Regions from separate parts of the Rummeliibacillus sp. NPDC094406 genome, predicted to be linked through region 2. Evidence: riboswitches for the same ligand, from Rfam matches in the RefSeq annotation. Region 2 holds a riboswitch; each other region holds the start of a gene.
The links. A riboswitch is a leader RNA that binds a small molecule or an ion and turns the genes downstream of it on or off. The one in region 2 is predicted to bind S-adenosylmethionine.

Region 1 (5,662 bases), on a different contig from region 2:
CTTATATTCTCTTTTTTATCTCGTATTGTTTTAACAAGTGAAAAAGCGGAGAAAGTAATCCACCCTAACACAATCGTGTAATATCCTCGTTCAACAAGCATCCAATCTGTGTTCCAAATAGCAATAAGAACAAAAGCAAAACCCGTTATAAAGGCTGCCCACGTTAAAAAGAAAAATTCATTTGATTTCAGGGTTATCTATCCTTTCATCTCAGAATATATGCTGATTTATATTAGACTAACACTTATTTTTCTACTAATCAACATAATAGTATAATATAGTATTTAATACCATAATATTACTAATACAAATGAAAACTCGCCTATAGATATTGGATTCTACACTTACCTTTTAATCTTACTGTTATATCTTCAAGATAAAATCAGTGGTTTCACTTTCATTTTTATTTTATTTTTCTTCTTAATTTTTTTAGTAGTAACTCGTCTTATCAAAAGAAAAAGTCAATACATACGAAAAATCAATCCTATTTTTTGTATAACATTTCTTTTATTTTGTTATGAACTTCCCCTTATATTATATGATTCAACTTCACATGTCGCTCTTCTTTATCAACCGCCTGAACAAATTTTTGAAGGTTCAAATATCTATTTATTAGGAGTAAAGCAAGTGAATTTTAAGTTTATGGAAAATAAATTAGCTGTTACAGAACATTTAGATAAGCAAAATATAAATGCGCTTAATATAATTGAAGGAACAAATCAACTACGTTACGAATCTAAAAATCGTCAATTATTAGAATGGTTTCATCTAAAAAAGGATGATGTAGAACAAATGAAAGAAAGCGTAAGATATAATTTGAAAATTGAAGATAAAAAAATTGATACATTTCTAAATAGAAATCACATAGATGGAAATAGTGCAGGGTTAGCACTAGTATTATCAGGAATCATTATAAAAGGCAATTTGCAAAATACACTACCAATTGCTATAACTGGAGGTATTGACAAAAAGGGCGATATATTATCAATTGGAGCCTTAAAAGAGAAAATTCAAATTGCTAGTCTATCAGGTATTCCATTTATGATTGTTCCAAGTGAAAATGCAAAGGAAGCGGCTAAAATTCAAAAAGAGATTAATACAAATATCCAAATTTTTAATGTAGCAACTATTAATGAAGCCATTAAAGTGGTTAATAAAATTAATAATAAAAATAAATAAAAAGCATTCCCCTAATTCATATTTGTTAGAGTGTCTAAAAACTAATTTAATATTAAACAATCGACCATATAAAAATAGAATGACTTAGGATAACCTAAAAAACTGCTGCCAATTATTTTTGAAAAACAGTTTTTTTATTAGAAATTAAGACAAACTAAAAAGGTCGTCTCACTATTAAAGTGAACGACCTTTTTATACTTATTGATTTGCGTGATTAATCGACTAAGCTTTTACTGCAAATTTAGCTTTTAGAGCTTCTGCCTTATCAGTAATTTCCCATGGAACATTCAAATCTGTGCGGCCAAAATGTCCGTATGCAGCAGTTTGCTTGTAAATAGGGCGACGAAGATCAAGCATTTTAATAATACCTGCTGGACGTAAGTCGAAGAATTCACGAATCGCTTCTACTAAGTCACTTTCTTTTACAATGCCTGTGCCGAATGTATCGACTGCGATGGATACAGGTTGTGCAACGCCAATAGCATATGCAAGTTGAACTTCTGCACGCTCTGCAAGACCTGCTGCCACGATATTCTTCGCAACATAACGAGCTGCATATGCACCAGAACGGTCAACTTTTGTAGCGTCTTTACCTGAGAATGCACCACCACCATGACGAGCATAACCACCGTAAGTATCAACGATAATCTTACGTCCTGTAAGGCCTGCATCTCCTTTAGGTCCACCAATTACGAAACGGCCTGTTGGATTAATGAAGTATTTAGTGCTTTCGTCAAGTAATTCAGCTGGTACAACTTTTGCGATTACTTCTGCTTTTAAATCTTTTTTGATTTGTTCTAACGTCACTTCTTCATCATGTTGAGTTGAAATAACGATCGTATCTACACGTACTGGATGGTTGTTTTCATCATACTCAATTGTTACTTGTGTTTTACCATCAGGGCGTAAGTAATTTAATTGGCCTGATTTACGAACTTCTGTTAAGCGGCGTGCTAATTTGTGCGCAAGGCTAATTGGAAGTGGCATTAATTCAGGTGTTTCGTTACAAGCGTAACCAAACATTAAACCTTGGTCCCCTGCACCAATCGCTTCAATATCTGCATCTGTCATAGAGCCTTCACGAGCTTCTAAAGCTTGGTCAACACCAAGAGCGATATCAGGTGATTGTTCGCCAATCGCAACAAGTACAGCTAAGTTTTCAGCATCGAAACCATATTTACCGCGAGTATAGCCAATTTCTGTAACAGTATCACGTACGATTCCTTTAATATCTACATAAGTAGATGTTGTAATTTCACCTGCTACAAGTACAAGCCCTGTTGTAACTGTTGTTTCACAAGCTACTCGTGCGTTTGGATCTTTTGCAATAATTGCATCTAAAATTGCATCTGAAATTTGGTCACAGATTTTATCCGGATGTCCTTCTGTTACGCTTTCTGAAGTAAATAATCTTTTGTTTGTCATTTGGTTTCCTCCTATTATCAACGAGATCCTCTCGAAAAAAGATACGGTACTCATTACCCATGTCCGTTTAAACTATTAAGCTAAACGCCAAGCCAGCTAAAAAGCTGCTTTTTAACACGAGGATATAGAAAGTGCCATTACATAATATAAATAGAATTCTACAAATCACATATAATAATGAAACAAATCAGATTTGCTTCTATTTTTTGAAAAAAAAAACCTCTCACTCATCGTAAACCAATGAGGAAAGGGTATGTTTCGTAAGCACCTTTCACTCTTATCGTTCAAGGAATCATCCTTGCATCAGATTAGCACCAACGCATCACGTGAAAGATAATGCAGGTTGCCGGGTTTCATAGGGCCTGACCCTCCACCAGCTCGGGATAAGAGTATCCGTTCTAATGCATATAGTAAGTGATATTGATTTGAAAGTCAAACTATTTTATATTCATATTAAAAAAAGATAAATTTTAAAAATTAATTAGCTATTAGTATAGACTATTAATCTGAATGTGTTATACTAATTCTCGAAATGAAAATTAAAAACCCACAACACGGGAATAATATAAAAAGGATGGTACGAACAAAGATGAATTCAATAGAAATTGCGAATGAACTGAAGGATTTATTACAAGGTCAAAATATTTTGGAACAACTTTCAGTCCCACAATTAGTGGAGAAAGCAACTTCACGTGGTGAAGCAATCTTAACAGTTGATGGCGCTGTTCGTGCAGTAACAGGTAAATATACAGGACGTTCTCCTAAAGATAAATATATGGTAGAAGAAGCTTCAACTCAAGATAAAATTGATTGGGGTAAAATTAACCAACCAATTTCTTCAGAAGTATTCGATTCATTATATAACAAAGTTGTTAACTATTTAAAACAAAAAGAAGAAGTTTTTGTTTTTAAAGGTTTTGCAGGCGCAGATCCTGAATCACGCTTGGCAATCCGAGTTGTCAATGAATACGCTTGGCATAACCTATTTGCTCATCAGCTATTCATCCGCCCTACTGAAGAGGAACTTAATACAATACATGATGCTGACTTCACAATCGTATCTGCTCCAACATTTAAAGCAGATCCTGAAGTTGATGGTACATCTTCAGAAACATTCATCATTGTATCAATTGAAAAACGTATCATCTTAATTGGTGGAACAGAATACGCTGGTGAAATGAAAAAATCTATCTTCGGTATCATGAACTACCTATTACCACAACAAGACATTCTTCCAATGCACTGTTCAGCAAACGTTGGAGAAGAAGGTGACGTTGCCCTATTCTTCGGCTTATCAGGTACTGGTAAAACAACTTTATCTGCTGATGGTAATCGTAAATTAATCGGTGATGACGAACACGGCTGGTCAGATAACGGTGTATTTAACATTGAAGGTGGTTGCTACGCTAAAACAATCAACCTTTCCGCTGAAAAAGAACCAGAAATTTATAACGCAATTAATTTCGGTACAGTTTTAGAAAACGTAGTCGTAGATCCTGAAACTCGTATTCCTGATTACGATGATGTAACTTTAACACAAAACACTCGTGTTGCGTACCCAATCCAAAATATCGAAAATATTGTTGATCCATCTGTTGCAGGTCACCCAAAAACAGTCATTTTCTTAACAGCTGATGCTTTTGGTGTTTTACCTCCAATCAGTAAATTAACAAAAGAACAAGCAATGTATCACTTCTTATCAGGCTTTACTTCTAAAACTCCTGGTACAGAACGTGGTGTTGTAGAACCAGAACCAGTATTCTCTACTTGCTTCGGTGCTCCATTCTTCCCATTACACGCAACAGTTTATGCAGAAATGTTAGGTAAGAAAATTGACGAACACCAAGTAAATGTATTCTTAGTAAACACTGGATGGACTGGTGGTAGCTACGGTGAAGGTATCCGTATGAAACTTTCTTACACTCGTACAATGGTACGCGCTGCAATCGATGGCAAACTAAACGATGTATTCACTGAAAAAGATCCAATCTTCGGTTTTGCAATGCCAACTGCAATTGAAGGTGTTCCAACAGAACTTTTAAATCCACGTAACGTATGGGCTAATAAAGAAGCTTATGACAAAAAAGCAACTGAATTAGCTGGTATGTTCCATGAAAACTTCAAAAAATTCGGTGTTGTTTCCGAAGATTTCGCTAAAAAAGGTGCACCAATCGCTTAATTAGTTTTGAACCTATAAGTAATCCATATCGGATAAACCCCGAGCAGTTTTGATCGAGCTGCTCGGGGTTTTAGTTTTGGCATCCACATATTTACGGGTGTTGGTGGATCTTACTTGCGAATATCAGGAGTTTACTTGCAATTTTGATACTTTTACTTACGAATACATTACTTTTACTTGCGACTTTTTAAATTGTATTTGCGTTCTCAGCATTTTAAATCTTCTCTGCAATTACATCATTTTATGACGAGCACAATGGAGCATATTTAATCCGTATCATCAGGAAGAAATTCAACTTTACATTTCAATTGTTCAAACATCTCGACAATGGGCTCTGCTTCTTCCTTTGTTACTTGGTTGAAGTAAACTTCTTCTCCATAATTATGAAGCTCAATACCTTCAGTAAGCTCTGCATCATGGAAAACAATAGAAAACCATTTTAATTTTCCATTTAAAGAAGCTTGATTTTGAAAATAGGCTCGATTATTCTCATCTAACATGATACGTTGAATTTTGACAAGTCCTTCAATACGTGAAATAAAGCTAATTTTTTCTAATTCTTCAATCGCCTGTTCTTCTTCTTTCCAACTTTGGATTTGAACCTCTGAATACGGTTCAGAATAATTGGACCAAAGTTCTTGCCAATAAGGATACCGCTGAGAAAAATCCAAGTCTTTGTCATTTAACTTTAAATCAATCTTTGCTTTAATATAGCCCAATTCATCACCCCATTACAATTGTTGTAATTTCATCCACTGACAAGCACTATCTACAACTTTTCGATTAACATCACTCGGGAAAAAATGCGTATATTCAGGATAGTACCAAGTCTCTACATGCTTATTTAAAGTCTTCAAGCCGTTTTCCAAAAGCTGAGCA
Region 2 (5,662 bases):
CCTTTGTTTTTTTCATTAAATTGGAAACCTTCTAATTATCTCTTCGTTCTATTACTCGGATGCGTTACAAATACAAATGAAAACATGAAATCGACGCATCACTACCCTATTTAGGTAGTTTTTCAATGAGGAGATGATTTTAATGAAAATAGTAAAAACTTTACTATCTTTCATGGTCATGTTTGCCACTTTAATTACTTTTACAGCAAACAGTGACGCAGCAACAACAAACACAATGAGCGCAAAAGTAGCGAATAGCGTATATGTTCGCTCACAACCTTCTGTAAATGGGAAAAAAGTTGGAACACTTTGGAAAGGTGACACTGTTGTTGTATATAGCAAGTCAAAAACTGGCTGGGCAAAAATCAAATTCAACAAAAAAACAGCTTATGTATATTCATCTTATTTAACATTTGCTAAGAACACAGAAAAAAACAAAGATCAAAATCAAACAACTGCAATTACAGGTACAAAACAAGTAACTACTAAAAAAACTACTACAAAATCTACTAGTACTTCAACAAGTAAAAAAACAACATACCGTCCTGTAACAACAAACACTTACTACTATGTTGAAAACGGTAAAAAAGGTAAAATGTATTCAACAAACAAACGTAATTCAACTGGTTGGACTTATTGGTATAAACAAACAGGTACTGACAAGAAACAAACTATTTTAGTTCGTGAATCTGCAAAAGGTTTAGATTACAAGTTTGCAAAAACAGGTACTGTTCGCCAAATCGCTTACCCTTTTACGAAAGGACAAGTATTTAAAGCAGATACAAAAAACAGCAAAATTGTTTCTATTCAAAACAAAATGACAGTAAAAGCTGGTACTTTTAACACTGTTGTAGGCGTTAAAGCTGCTGATGGTTCTATTACTTACTATGCTCCAAATGCTGGTGCAATTAAAACTGTTAAAAATAAAAAAGCCACTTTTGAATTAACAAAAGTAACAACTAAATAAAGTGAAAACTTCACTTAAGATTGAGAGTTTTTCATTCCCGTCTTGAGTGAGAGTTGTACTAATCGTACTAACTGTTAATGCGGGATAACCTTAATCTTGGGCTACTTAAAATGTGTAAAAACCACTTTTTAGGTAGCCCTTCTTACGAATTAATTTACGATTGCTACTATTATTCATGCAAAAGAAATCGTGCGGCAGATTATAGATATAAACTTTTCTGAATATTACATTATTCTATTGCATAGCATTGCTTAAAGTGTTAATATTTCATTAATTAAAACTTTTCCTACAATTAAATTTGAATTCTTATCCAGAGAGATGGAGGGACTCGGCCCTGTGAAATCTCAGCAACCACCATTTTTGGTAAGGTGCTAATTCCAGTAGATGTATGTCTAGCAGATAAGAAGATTGACTTTCGTTTTTTTAGGTCCTCTTCTTAAGAGGGCCTTTTATTTTTTATAAAAAGGATGATGAAAATGACAGAAAACCATATTTCAACTCGCTTAGCACAAATCGGGACCAATACGGATCCTAACACAGGTTCTATTAATACACCTATTTATCTTTCGACTGCTTATCGCCATGCAGGGCTTGGCCAATCAACAGGCTATGATTATACACGTACAAAAAACCCAACTCGTTCCGTTTTAGAAGAGGGTATTGCTAATTTAGAAAGTGGAGATGCTGGCTTTGCATGTAGTAGCGGGATGGCTGCTATTCAATTAGTGCTTTCCCTATTCAAAACAGGCGACGAAGTCATATATACCGATGATATATATGGTGGTACATATCGACTTGCCGTTCAATATGAACAACAATATGGCATTAAAGCTCAGTTCACGCCTTTCCAATCTGGTGCTGAAATTGAAGCGTTAATTAATGATCAAACAAAGGCTCTCTTTATTGAAACACCGACAAATCCATTAATGCAGGAAATTAATATTATTCAATATGCAAAACTGGCCAAAACACACAATCTTCTACTGATTGTTGATAACACTTTTTTAACTCCATACTATCAACGACCAATTGAGCTTGGTGCAGACATTGTGATTCACAGTGCTACAAAATATATAGGTGGACACAATGACGTGCTTGCTGGGCTTGTTGTTTCAAAAGGAGAAGAACTTTCAGAAAAACTACTTTATAACCATAATGCATCAGGTGCAACACTTGCGCCTATTGATAGCTGGTTATTACTAAGAGGTTTGAAAACACTCCATGTTCGTATGAAACAACATACAGAAAACGCAAAGAAAATCGTTACTTACTTAGAACAAGAGCCTTTAGTAAAAGATGTTTTATATGCTGGATTAGGTGGTATGGTATCTTTCCGATTAAAGCGTTCGGAATGGGTAGGACCTTTCCTACAAAACTTACAATTGATTGCATATGCAGAGAGTTTAGGTGGTGTTGAAAGTTTTATCACCTATCCTGCAACACAAACACATGCAGATATACCTGAAGAGGAACGCATAGCACGTGGGGTCGATAATTCGCTCTTGCGGTTTTCAATTGGCATCGAAGAAGCTGAAGATTTAATCGCTGAACTGAAAAAAGTTTTTGCTACTATTCAAAAAGAGGTGACGATTCATGACGCAAAATAAACAATCCATCGAAACAAGCTTAATCACTGCTTCTACAAGAAGTGATTATGAACAAAAAGCAGGCGCAGTAAATGTGCCAATTTATCTTTCTTCTACATTTGACCAAGAACACTTTGATTCATTTGGTCCTTATGATTACAGCCGATCCGGTAACCCGACTCGAGATGCACTTGAAAAAACAATTGCCGAACTCGAAGGTGGCACACGAGGATTTGCCTTTTCTTCTGGCATTGCAGCTATCTCCTCCGCCCTTCTTACTTTAAATGCAGGTGACCATTTAGTCGTTACGAGTGAAGTTTATGGTGGAACTTATCGATTTGTTACACAAGTATTAACGAAATATGGCATCACACATACATTTGCTGACTTTACAAACCTACAAGAAGTGGAAGCAGCCATTCAACCAAATACGAAGGTTTTATATGCTGAAACACCCGCAAACCCTTTACTAGGCATTACAGATATTCGAGGAATTGTTTCGATAGCCAAAAAACATGGTTTAATTACTTTTGTTGACAACACATTTATGACACCACTTTATCAACGACCTTTAGATTTAGGAGTGGATGTAGTTCTCCATAGTGCTACAAAATTCTTAGGTGGGCATAGCGATATTATAGCAGGTTTAGCTGTAACAAAAGATGAAGAACTAGGCAAGCAAATTTACTTTATGCAAAATTCAATGGGTGCAATTTTAGGTGCACATGATTCCTTCTCATTAATTCAAGGAATTAAAACACTAAATGCACGTTTAACACAATCATCACAATCTGCATTGAAGATTGCTTCCTATCTTGATCAGCATGAACTTGTAGAAAATGTCTATTATCCTGGTTTATCAAGTCACCCTGGTTATGAAATTCATGGTAGCCAAGCTTCTAACGCAGGAGCTGTACTATCCTTTACCTTACCTAATCGTGAATTAACAAAAGCTTTTGTAGAACATTTACAAATTCCAATCTTCGCAGTTAGCCTTGGTGGTGTTGAATCTATTCTTTCATATCCTGTAACCATGAGTCATGCAGCTATTCCGAAAGAAGAACGTGATAAACGAGGGATCACGGAAGGTCTTCTACGTTTCTCTGTTGGCCTTGAAAATGTTGACGACTTAATTGCTGATTTTGAACAAGCGTTTCATGTTGCAAAAAAACAAATAACAGTTTCAAAATAATAGAAAAAGCTGATGACCTGTCCATAACAGGTACATCAGCTTTTCTTCTATTATAATCGATAGAAACTTCTACTTCTTATGATTCAAATAGCTTTAGGTAATCTGCATATCCTTCTTGTACAAGTTGGTCTTTTGGAATAAAAAGTAATGAAGCAGAATTAATACAATATCGAAGCCCACCCGTTTCCCTCGGACCATCTGTGAAAACATGTCCTAAATGTGAATCAGCATCTTTGCTTCGAACTTCAGTACGTCTCATGCCAAAACTAGTATCAAAATGCTCAGTAATTCCTGTACTCTCTACTGGTTTTGTGAATGCTGGCCAGCCACAACCTGAATTATATTTATCTTTTGAAGAAAATAGCGGTTCACCTGAAACGATATCTACGTATAATCCTTCTTCAAAATGTTCATCAAACTCATTTTGAAATGGTGGTTCTGTCCCTTTTTCTTGTGTTACATGATATTGCATTGGTGTTAATTCTTTTAGTCTATTTTCTTTATTCATCATGTTCCCCCCAATGTTGTTGCTGAAATGCAACCCGTCCTGAGCCAACAGAATAGAGTTCATAATGTGTTGGGTTTTTCTTATAATAATATTGGTGATAAGGTTCCGCTTCATAAAATGGATTTGCTTCTAATATTTTAGTGGCAATTGGCATTTTAAATTTCCCTGACTCTTCTAGTGCTTTTTTAGATGCTTCTGCAATTTTCTTTTGTTCTTCGTCATGATAAAAAATAGCAGTCATATATGATCTTCCTCTATCATGAAATTGTCCACCAGCATCTGTCGGATCAATTAACGTCCAATAAGTTTCAACCAATTTTTCATAAGAATAAACTTCTGGGTCAAAAGTAATTTGTATCGCTTCAAGATGCCCTGTTAATTCAGAACATACTTGCTGATAACTTGGGTTTTCCACATATCCCCCTGTGTAGCCAGAAATGACAGATTCAATACCAGGATGCTCATCAAATGGTTTTACCATACACCAGAAACACCCACCTGCAAATGTTGCTTTTGCTTTTGCCATACTTTAGACCTCCTATTTTGTAGGAATTACTACATCAAGTATAATGCGGTTTTCTTTTAAATTGAATTCTTTTGCTTGTACATGTCCTTTTAGTTTTTCACCAAGAGGTACATTCATTTTTGTCAAATTCAAATAAATCTGTTCTTCTTTTGGTTGAATTACCATCCAACTAGGCAAATCAACAGAATCCTTCAACAATTTAAGGGCAGTGTTAGGTGGTATATCTAGCATTCCAACTTCAACTGTTTTTTGCTTCAATAGTAGATTTCCATCTTCGATTGTTGGTTCAAACGTCAATGTAATGGGGAGTTCCATTTCAAAGACTGTTAAGGTACTTTGCAATGTCACATCTTCACCTACAGACATTTTCACTGGGATTTTAGAGGTTTTCATTGAACTTTCTATTAATCGATTGGCCATATTCTCAAAGTCTTTTGGTGTTGTCTGAACTTCCAGATGGCTACCATCTGGAAGTTTACTTGCCGATGGGTTCGGTGTTTCAGCGATTGGTCTTGTAATAAGATATACAGTAGAAACTATTACAACTATCACAAGTGTGCTGAGAAGTAAAAAGGCCACTTTCCATTTATTCATCTGTGGAATCCTCCTTAAAATCGAATTGACCATGTGATAGTTTCTTTAGATCAACCTCATGTAATGTTTTGATAATCCGTGCTGTCATTTGGTCATAACCTTTCGCATTAGGGTGGAAAAAGTCAGTGTGATATACCATATTATCATTTGAATCAAATAGATCCACTACATTAATAAATACTGCATGACCATCTTGATTTGCAAATCCTCTTATATCAGAATTCCATTCTCTCATTATAGTATTCATATCTGATTTTTCTTTTGTAAAGATAGACAATGGATTATATAC
Region 3 (5,662 bases), on a different contig from region 2:
TGGTAACTATGAAAAAGGTCTTATTCAATTTTCTAAATCAAGTGAAGTTCTTAATTATAAAGGCAAGTCATCGAAAAAAATCTTAAATGGAAAGTTCAATGATTTCTTATCAATCTATAACTCAACAACTTCTGTATACTATGCACAATCAAACCGACATTTAGATATTATGCCCGAAGTTGATTTAGGTTCTGATTTTGATCCTACATCACGAGATTGGTATAAAAATGCTTTCAATAATCCAGATCAAGTATATTGGACTGCTCCTTATATTGATCAAGCAACAAAGGAATATACGATTTCTGCTGCAAAAGCTGTGGTGAAAGATGGCGAAGTTATTGGTGTAGTAGGGACTGATATTTTGTTATCAAACTTATCTAAAGAAATTTCTAAAAGGGAACTTGGGTTTAATGGTTATCCAGTGATTATCGGTAACAATGGTACAGCAATTGTACATCCGACAAAATCTGGTCAAGATTTGTCTAAATATTCATATGTCAAAAAAATATTTGATAGCAGTAAAGAAAAAGGCGTTGTATATGATGACGAAGAAGGTAAATCGTACATAACTATTTACAATACTTTACCTAACTTAAAGTGGAAAATTGGGGCTGTTTATGATGAAGGGCAAATTCACAAAACAGCTACAGATATCCGAAATATCTTTGTTATTGTATCAATTATTCTATTAGCTATCCTTTTTGCTGCACTAGTAGTAGTTATTGCCAAAATTACAAAACCAATAGGTGTATTAAGAAAGTTAATGGATCAAGTTGCAAACGGTGATTTAACCGTTCGCTCAAGATACAAAGGCAATGATGAAGTAGGTCAGCTGTCTGAAGATTTCAACAAAATGACAGAAAATATGAGTTCAATTATACGAGTTGTAAAAGATTCATCTTTTGAAGTGAATGATAACTCGATCAGATTAAACGCTTTAGCTGAGGAGACCAATGCTTCAAGTGAAGAAGTTACAGCTGCTATAGGTGAAATTGCTGAAGGTGCAAGTAATTCTGCGGGTCGTGCAGAAACTGCGGGCGAACATGCAAATTCGTTAAGCATCCAAATTAATGATATTCACGAAAAATCTATTGGCATGAAGGTTATCGCAGAAGAAGCGCAACAAGTAAATAAAGGCGGCCAAAAGCAAATAAATAAATTACAATCCACATTCGCTGAGTCGGAAAATAGTATGTCAGAAATGGCAAAGGTAATTTTAGCTTTGGAAAGTAAAATCAACTCAATAAATAGTGTTATGCAAACAATAATGGATATTTCAAATCAAACAAATTTATTGGCTCTTAATGCTAGTATTGAAGCAGCAAGAGCAGGAGAACACGGAAAAGGCTTTGCTGTCGTAGCAGAAGAAGTTCGAAAATTAGCAAAGCAATCAGCAACGGCAACTGAAGAGGTTCGAGAAACTGTCAATGCATTACAATTAGAATCAAAACTAGTAACAGATCAAATGTTAGCAACCAAAAAAACTTTCCATACACAAAATGAAGTGGTAGAAATCACAAGTGAAACTTTTGGTAATATTTCGAATCTAGTTCTTCGTCTTGAAGAATCAATCTCTGAAGTTTCTAAAGATGTATTGGAAGTAACGAATTTTAAAGATGAAGTAGTTGATATTATTCAACTAATGGCAGCAACTTCTGAAGAAACAGCAGCAGCATGTGAAGAAGTAAGCGCCTCTTCAACAGAACAACTAAATGCGATCGAATCGATTTCTGTATCTGCTGAAAACTTAACTCAATTAAGTGAAAATCTTTCAAAAGCCGTTAAAAAATTTAATATAGATTAATACATTAATAAAAAGGTTATTAAAATTGACTTGAAAACCCAAATGTTTAAGTCTAACATTTGGGTTTATTACTTAAATTGTGTGTGAAATCTCAATACCTATAAAATTAATGTGTTTGGTAACCTTTATAAATCAACGTTTATTTTTGAAATTTAATTTTCAGAAAAGTTTGCATTAATAATGTTAACATGTTAGGATTACATTAATTACATAACTCTTATCAAGAGAAGCTGAGGGAAATGGCCCGACGAAGCTTCAGCAACCTCTGCATTGCAGAAAGGTGCTAAGTCCTACAAGACATTCGTCTTGGAAGATAAGAAAAAGAAGCCCAGATTTTAAACCTCTTTTCTTATCATAGAAAAGAGGTTTTTATTTTATTATGAAAAGGAGTGTTCACGAATGCCAATTAATATTCCAAAAGATCTACCTGCCACAGAACTTTTAAAGAAAGAAAAAATCTTCGTAATGGATGAGGATCGTTCAAATAGCCAAAATATACGTCCTTTAAATATTGCAATCTTAAATTTAATGCCTCAAAAAGAGAAAACAGAATTACAGCTTCTTAGATTACTAGGAAACACACCTTTACAAACAAATGTTACGTTTTTAAACACTGCAACACATGAATCAAAAAATGTTAGCAAATCTCATTTAGAAACATTCTACACAACTTATGAAGAAGTAAAACATCGAAGATTTGATGGTCTTATTATTACCGGGGCACCAATCGAACTAATGGAATTTGAAGACGTCGACTTTTGGGATGAGATTCAAGCGATAATGGATTGGTCAAAATCAAATGTTACCTCCGTATTGCATATCTGTTGGGGGGCACAAGCAGCGCTTTATCATCACTTTGGAATTGGAAAGTTTCCATTACCAGAAAAATGTTCGGGAATTTATCAACATACTGTGAATGATTCAACAATCAAATTGTTAAGAGGTTTTAATGATGTATTTACAGCACCCCATTCACGGAACACTTCCGTTTCGCTTGAAGAAGTTGAAGCACATCCAGATTTAACTGTATTATCAGCTTCAGATGAAGCAGGGCTATTTATGGCCATTTCAAACGATGAAAAATTAATAATGGTGACTGGACATTTAGAATATGATGCAGACACATTGAAGGAAGAATACGAACGAGATGTTGCAAAGGGTTTAGATATTGCCGTTCCAGAACATTACTTCCCGAATGATGATCCTACAAAAACACCATTAAATATATGGCGTTCACATACACATCTATTATTTTCAAATTGGTTAAACTACTATGTTTACCAAGAAACACCATATGAATGGGAATAATGAATTCATTAATAGTTATAGTAGCCATGTGGATTCATAATTTAGAAAGTTGAACATTGTATCAAAAGAGTTTATACATCAAGCGTGTAGATTAGTATAAAGTAGGAAGAATATTCTTCTGAAATCTAACTTTCAAGGTGCTTGAATTTCATTGTTTATTGATTGTAGCGGAGGATTGCTCGACTCCCGCGGGAAAAGCGTGGTAGCTGAGACCCTGCACGTAGCGTAGCGAAGGAAGCGGCTCAGCGCACGCCCGCAGGAAAGCGAGCAATCCGTAGCGGAAATCGGTTGATCATACATTTTTTATAGGGAAATCTGGATAATCATCAAGCGTGTTTTTAAATTAAATTTTTGATAAAAATCCAAAGAATTCTGTTCAATTTGCTACAAAATAATAGTTTACCGCTGAGTAGAATTCAATATCTTTCAGCGGTTTTTCATGCCCAATTACATAAGTATCTATGATGATTTGCTATAATAGTTGTAATGGATGTAAGAAATGAGGAAATCATTATGTTTAAAACAATTGGTGTTTTAGCACATGTTGACGCAGGGAAAACTACTTTTTCTGAACAATTGCTCTATCATACAAATAGTATAAAAGAACGTGGACGTGTCGATCACAAAGATGCATTTTTAGATAATCATGCAATAGAACGAGAACGAGGGATTACCGTTTTTGCTGAGCAAGGTCGTATCGTAATCGGGGATGATACATATACAATTATCGATACACCAGGGCATGTCGATTTTTCTCCTGAAATGGAAAGAGCGATTCAAATATTGGATTACGCAATCGTTGTTGTCAGTGCAGTGGATGGTGTCGAGGGCCATACAGAAACAGTTTGGCAACTTCTTAGAAAATATAATATTCCTACTTTTATTTTTATCAATAAAACTGATCGTGAGGGTGCGAATGTTGCTGGAGTAATTGAAGAAATGCAGCAGGAATTATCACAGAACATTATTTCTATTACAAATCAACTAGCGGACCATTCGATTTCAGATCAAATACTTGAATTTATTGCTGAAAGAGATGAAGAACTATTCGAAAAATATATGGAACAAGATATAAATAATCAACAGTTTCTTCAAAAATTTCAACAGTTAATTATAAAAGGAGAGGTATTCCCCTGTGCTGAAGGCTCAGCATTAAAAGATATTGGGGTCATTGAATTTTTTGAGCAGATTATGACTCTAACTCAAACGAATTTTAATAGTGAAGCTCCTTTTACTGCAAAAGTTTTTAAGATTCGGCATGATGATAAAAAACAGAGATTTACATTTATGAAGGCTATGACAGGAAAGTTAAAGGTTCGTGATGAACTACATTTTGGTGAGATTTCTGAAAAAGTAACAGAGATTCGCCTATATAATGGGGAACAATATGAGGTTGTGAAAGAAGTAACAGCTGGAGAAATTTTTGCAGTAACAGGCATCACTCAAGCCACAATTGGAGATGTAATCGGAGGAACTGATCCTGAAATTAAACAAATCTTTGAACTCGTACCTACATTACAATCCAAAGTGGTCAATGATGGAACTGAACATATAAAAGATGTATTAGCTAATTTCAGACTACTGGATGCTGAAGACCCTTCACTGCATGTTTTATGGAGCGAGAAATTCCAAGAAATTCATGTCCATGTTATGGGTGTTATTCAATTAGAAGTGCTCGTCGAAGTTGTAAAGGAACGATTTGGACTTCAAATTCATTTTGATAACCCTCAAATTTTATATATGGAAACAATCGATAATTCAGTAACAGGATATGGACATTTTGAGCCTTTGAAGCATTATGCTGAAGTGCATTTACGCATGGAACCAGCTAAAAAAGGTACTGGAATCTTATTTGAAAATATGTGTCATGCAGATGATTTATCAGTAGGACACCAACGATTAATTGAACAGCACATTTTTGAAAGAGAACATCATGGGCTTTTAACTGGATTTCCGATAACAGATATTAAATTTACTCTCGTCACTGGCCGAGCCCATATTAAGCATACTGAAGGTGGCGATTTCAGGGAAGCAACATATCGTGCCATTCGACAAGGTCTTGAACAAGCTGAAAATAGACTTTTAGAACCTTATTATACATTTAAAATGAAAGCTTCAAGTGAGTTTGTTGGGCGCATGATGACAGATATTCAACAGGCAAGCGGGGAATTTGAAGCACCTAGTATAATAGAAGAAAAAGTAATTATTAAAGGTCGAGCACCTGTTTCTACTTTTATGAATTACAGTACCACATTTGCAGCATATACAAATGGGAAAGGTGCACTTTCTTTAACCTTTAGTGGCTATGATTCTTGCCATAACACAGAAGAAGTAATTGAGAATATTGGATATAACAAAAATGCAGATTCAGAATACACATCATCAAGCATTTTTTGTGCAAAAGGAAAAGGTTATCCGGTGCCATGGGATAAAGCAGAAGCAGCGATGCATTGCTTAATAAAATAGAAAAAAGGTGTTGATTGGTGAAAAATGGCCAATTAGCACCTTTTTATATATGAAACTATTTTTAGAAGTTTACTGATGAAAGCA

Region 1: linked by a shared signal. The riboswitch ahead of metK (methionine adenosyltransferase) and the one ahead of ACIQ4I_RS12015 (methionine biosynthesis PLP-dependent protein) in region 2 are both predicted to bind S-adenosylmethionine.
Region 3: linked by a shared signal. The riboswitch ahead of metA (homoserine O-acetyltransferase MetA) and the one ahead of ACIQ4I_RS12015 (methionine biosynthesis PLP-dependent protein) in region 2 are both predicted to bind S-adenosylmethionine.

What each region holds. Positions count from the first base shown of each region.
Region 1 is NZ_JBIWGZ010000003.1:613,685-619,346, forward strand. Features, by position in the region: gene ACIQ4I_RS11320 (YiaA/YiaB family inner membrane protein) at 1-197, opposite strand, end outside; gene ACIQ4I_RS11325 (S16 family serine protease) at 628-1,179, shown strand; gene metK (methionine adenosyltransferase) at 1,402-2,604, opposite strand; SAM riboswitch class I at 2,879-2,994, opposite strand; gene pckA (phosphoenolpyruvate carboxykinase (ATP)) at 3,194-4,783, shown strand; gene ACIQ4I_RS11340 (hypothetical protein) at 5,050-5,502, opposite strand; gene ACIQ4I_RS11345 (alpha/beta hydrolase family protein) at 5,515-5,662, opposite strand, start outside.
Region 2 is NZ_JBIWGZ010000004.1:71,781-77,442, reverse strand. Features, by position in the region: gene ACIQ4I_RS12020 (SH3 domain-containing protein) at 143-967, shown strand; SAM riboswitch class I at 1,271-1,373, shown strand; gene ACIQ4I_RS12015 (methionine biosynthesis PLP-dependent protein) at 1,444-2,574, shown strand; gene ACIQ4I_RS12010 (aminotransferase class V-fold PLP-dependent enzyme) at 2,561-3,745, shown strand; gene msrB (peptide-methionine (R)-S-oxide reductase MsrB) at 3,822-4,253, opposite strand; gene msrA (peptide-methionine (S)-S-oxide reductase MsrA) at 4,246-4,779, opposite strand; gene ACIQ4I_RS11995 (YpmS family protein) at 4,792-5,373, opposite strand; gene ACIQ4I_RS11990 (GDSL-type esterase/lipase family protein) at 5,366-5,662, opposite strand, start outside.
Region 3 is NZ_JBIWGZ010000001.1:234,081-239,742, forward strand. Features, by position in the region: gene ACIQ4I_RS01090 (methyl-accepting chemotaxis protein) at 1-1,804, shown strand, start outside; SAM riboswitch class I at 2,019-2,124, shown strand; gene metA (homoserine O-acetyltransferase MetA) at 2,204-3,112, shown strand; gene ACIQ4I_RS01100 (GTP-binding protein) at 3,626-5,578, shown strand.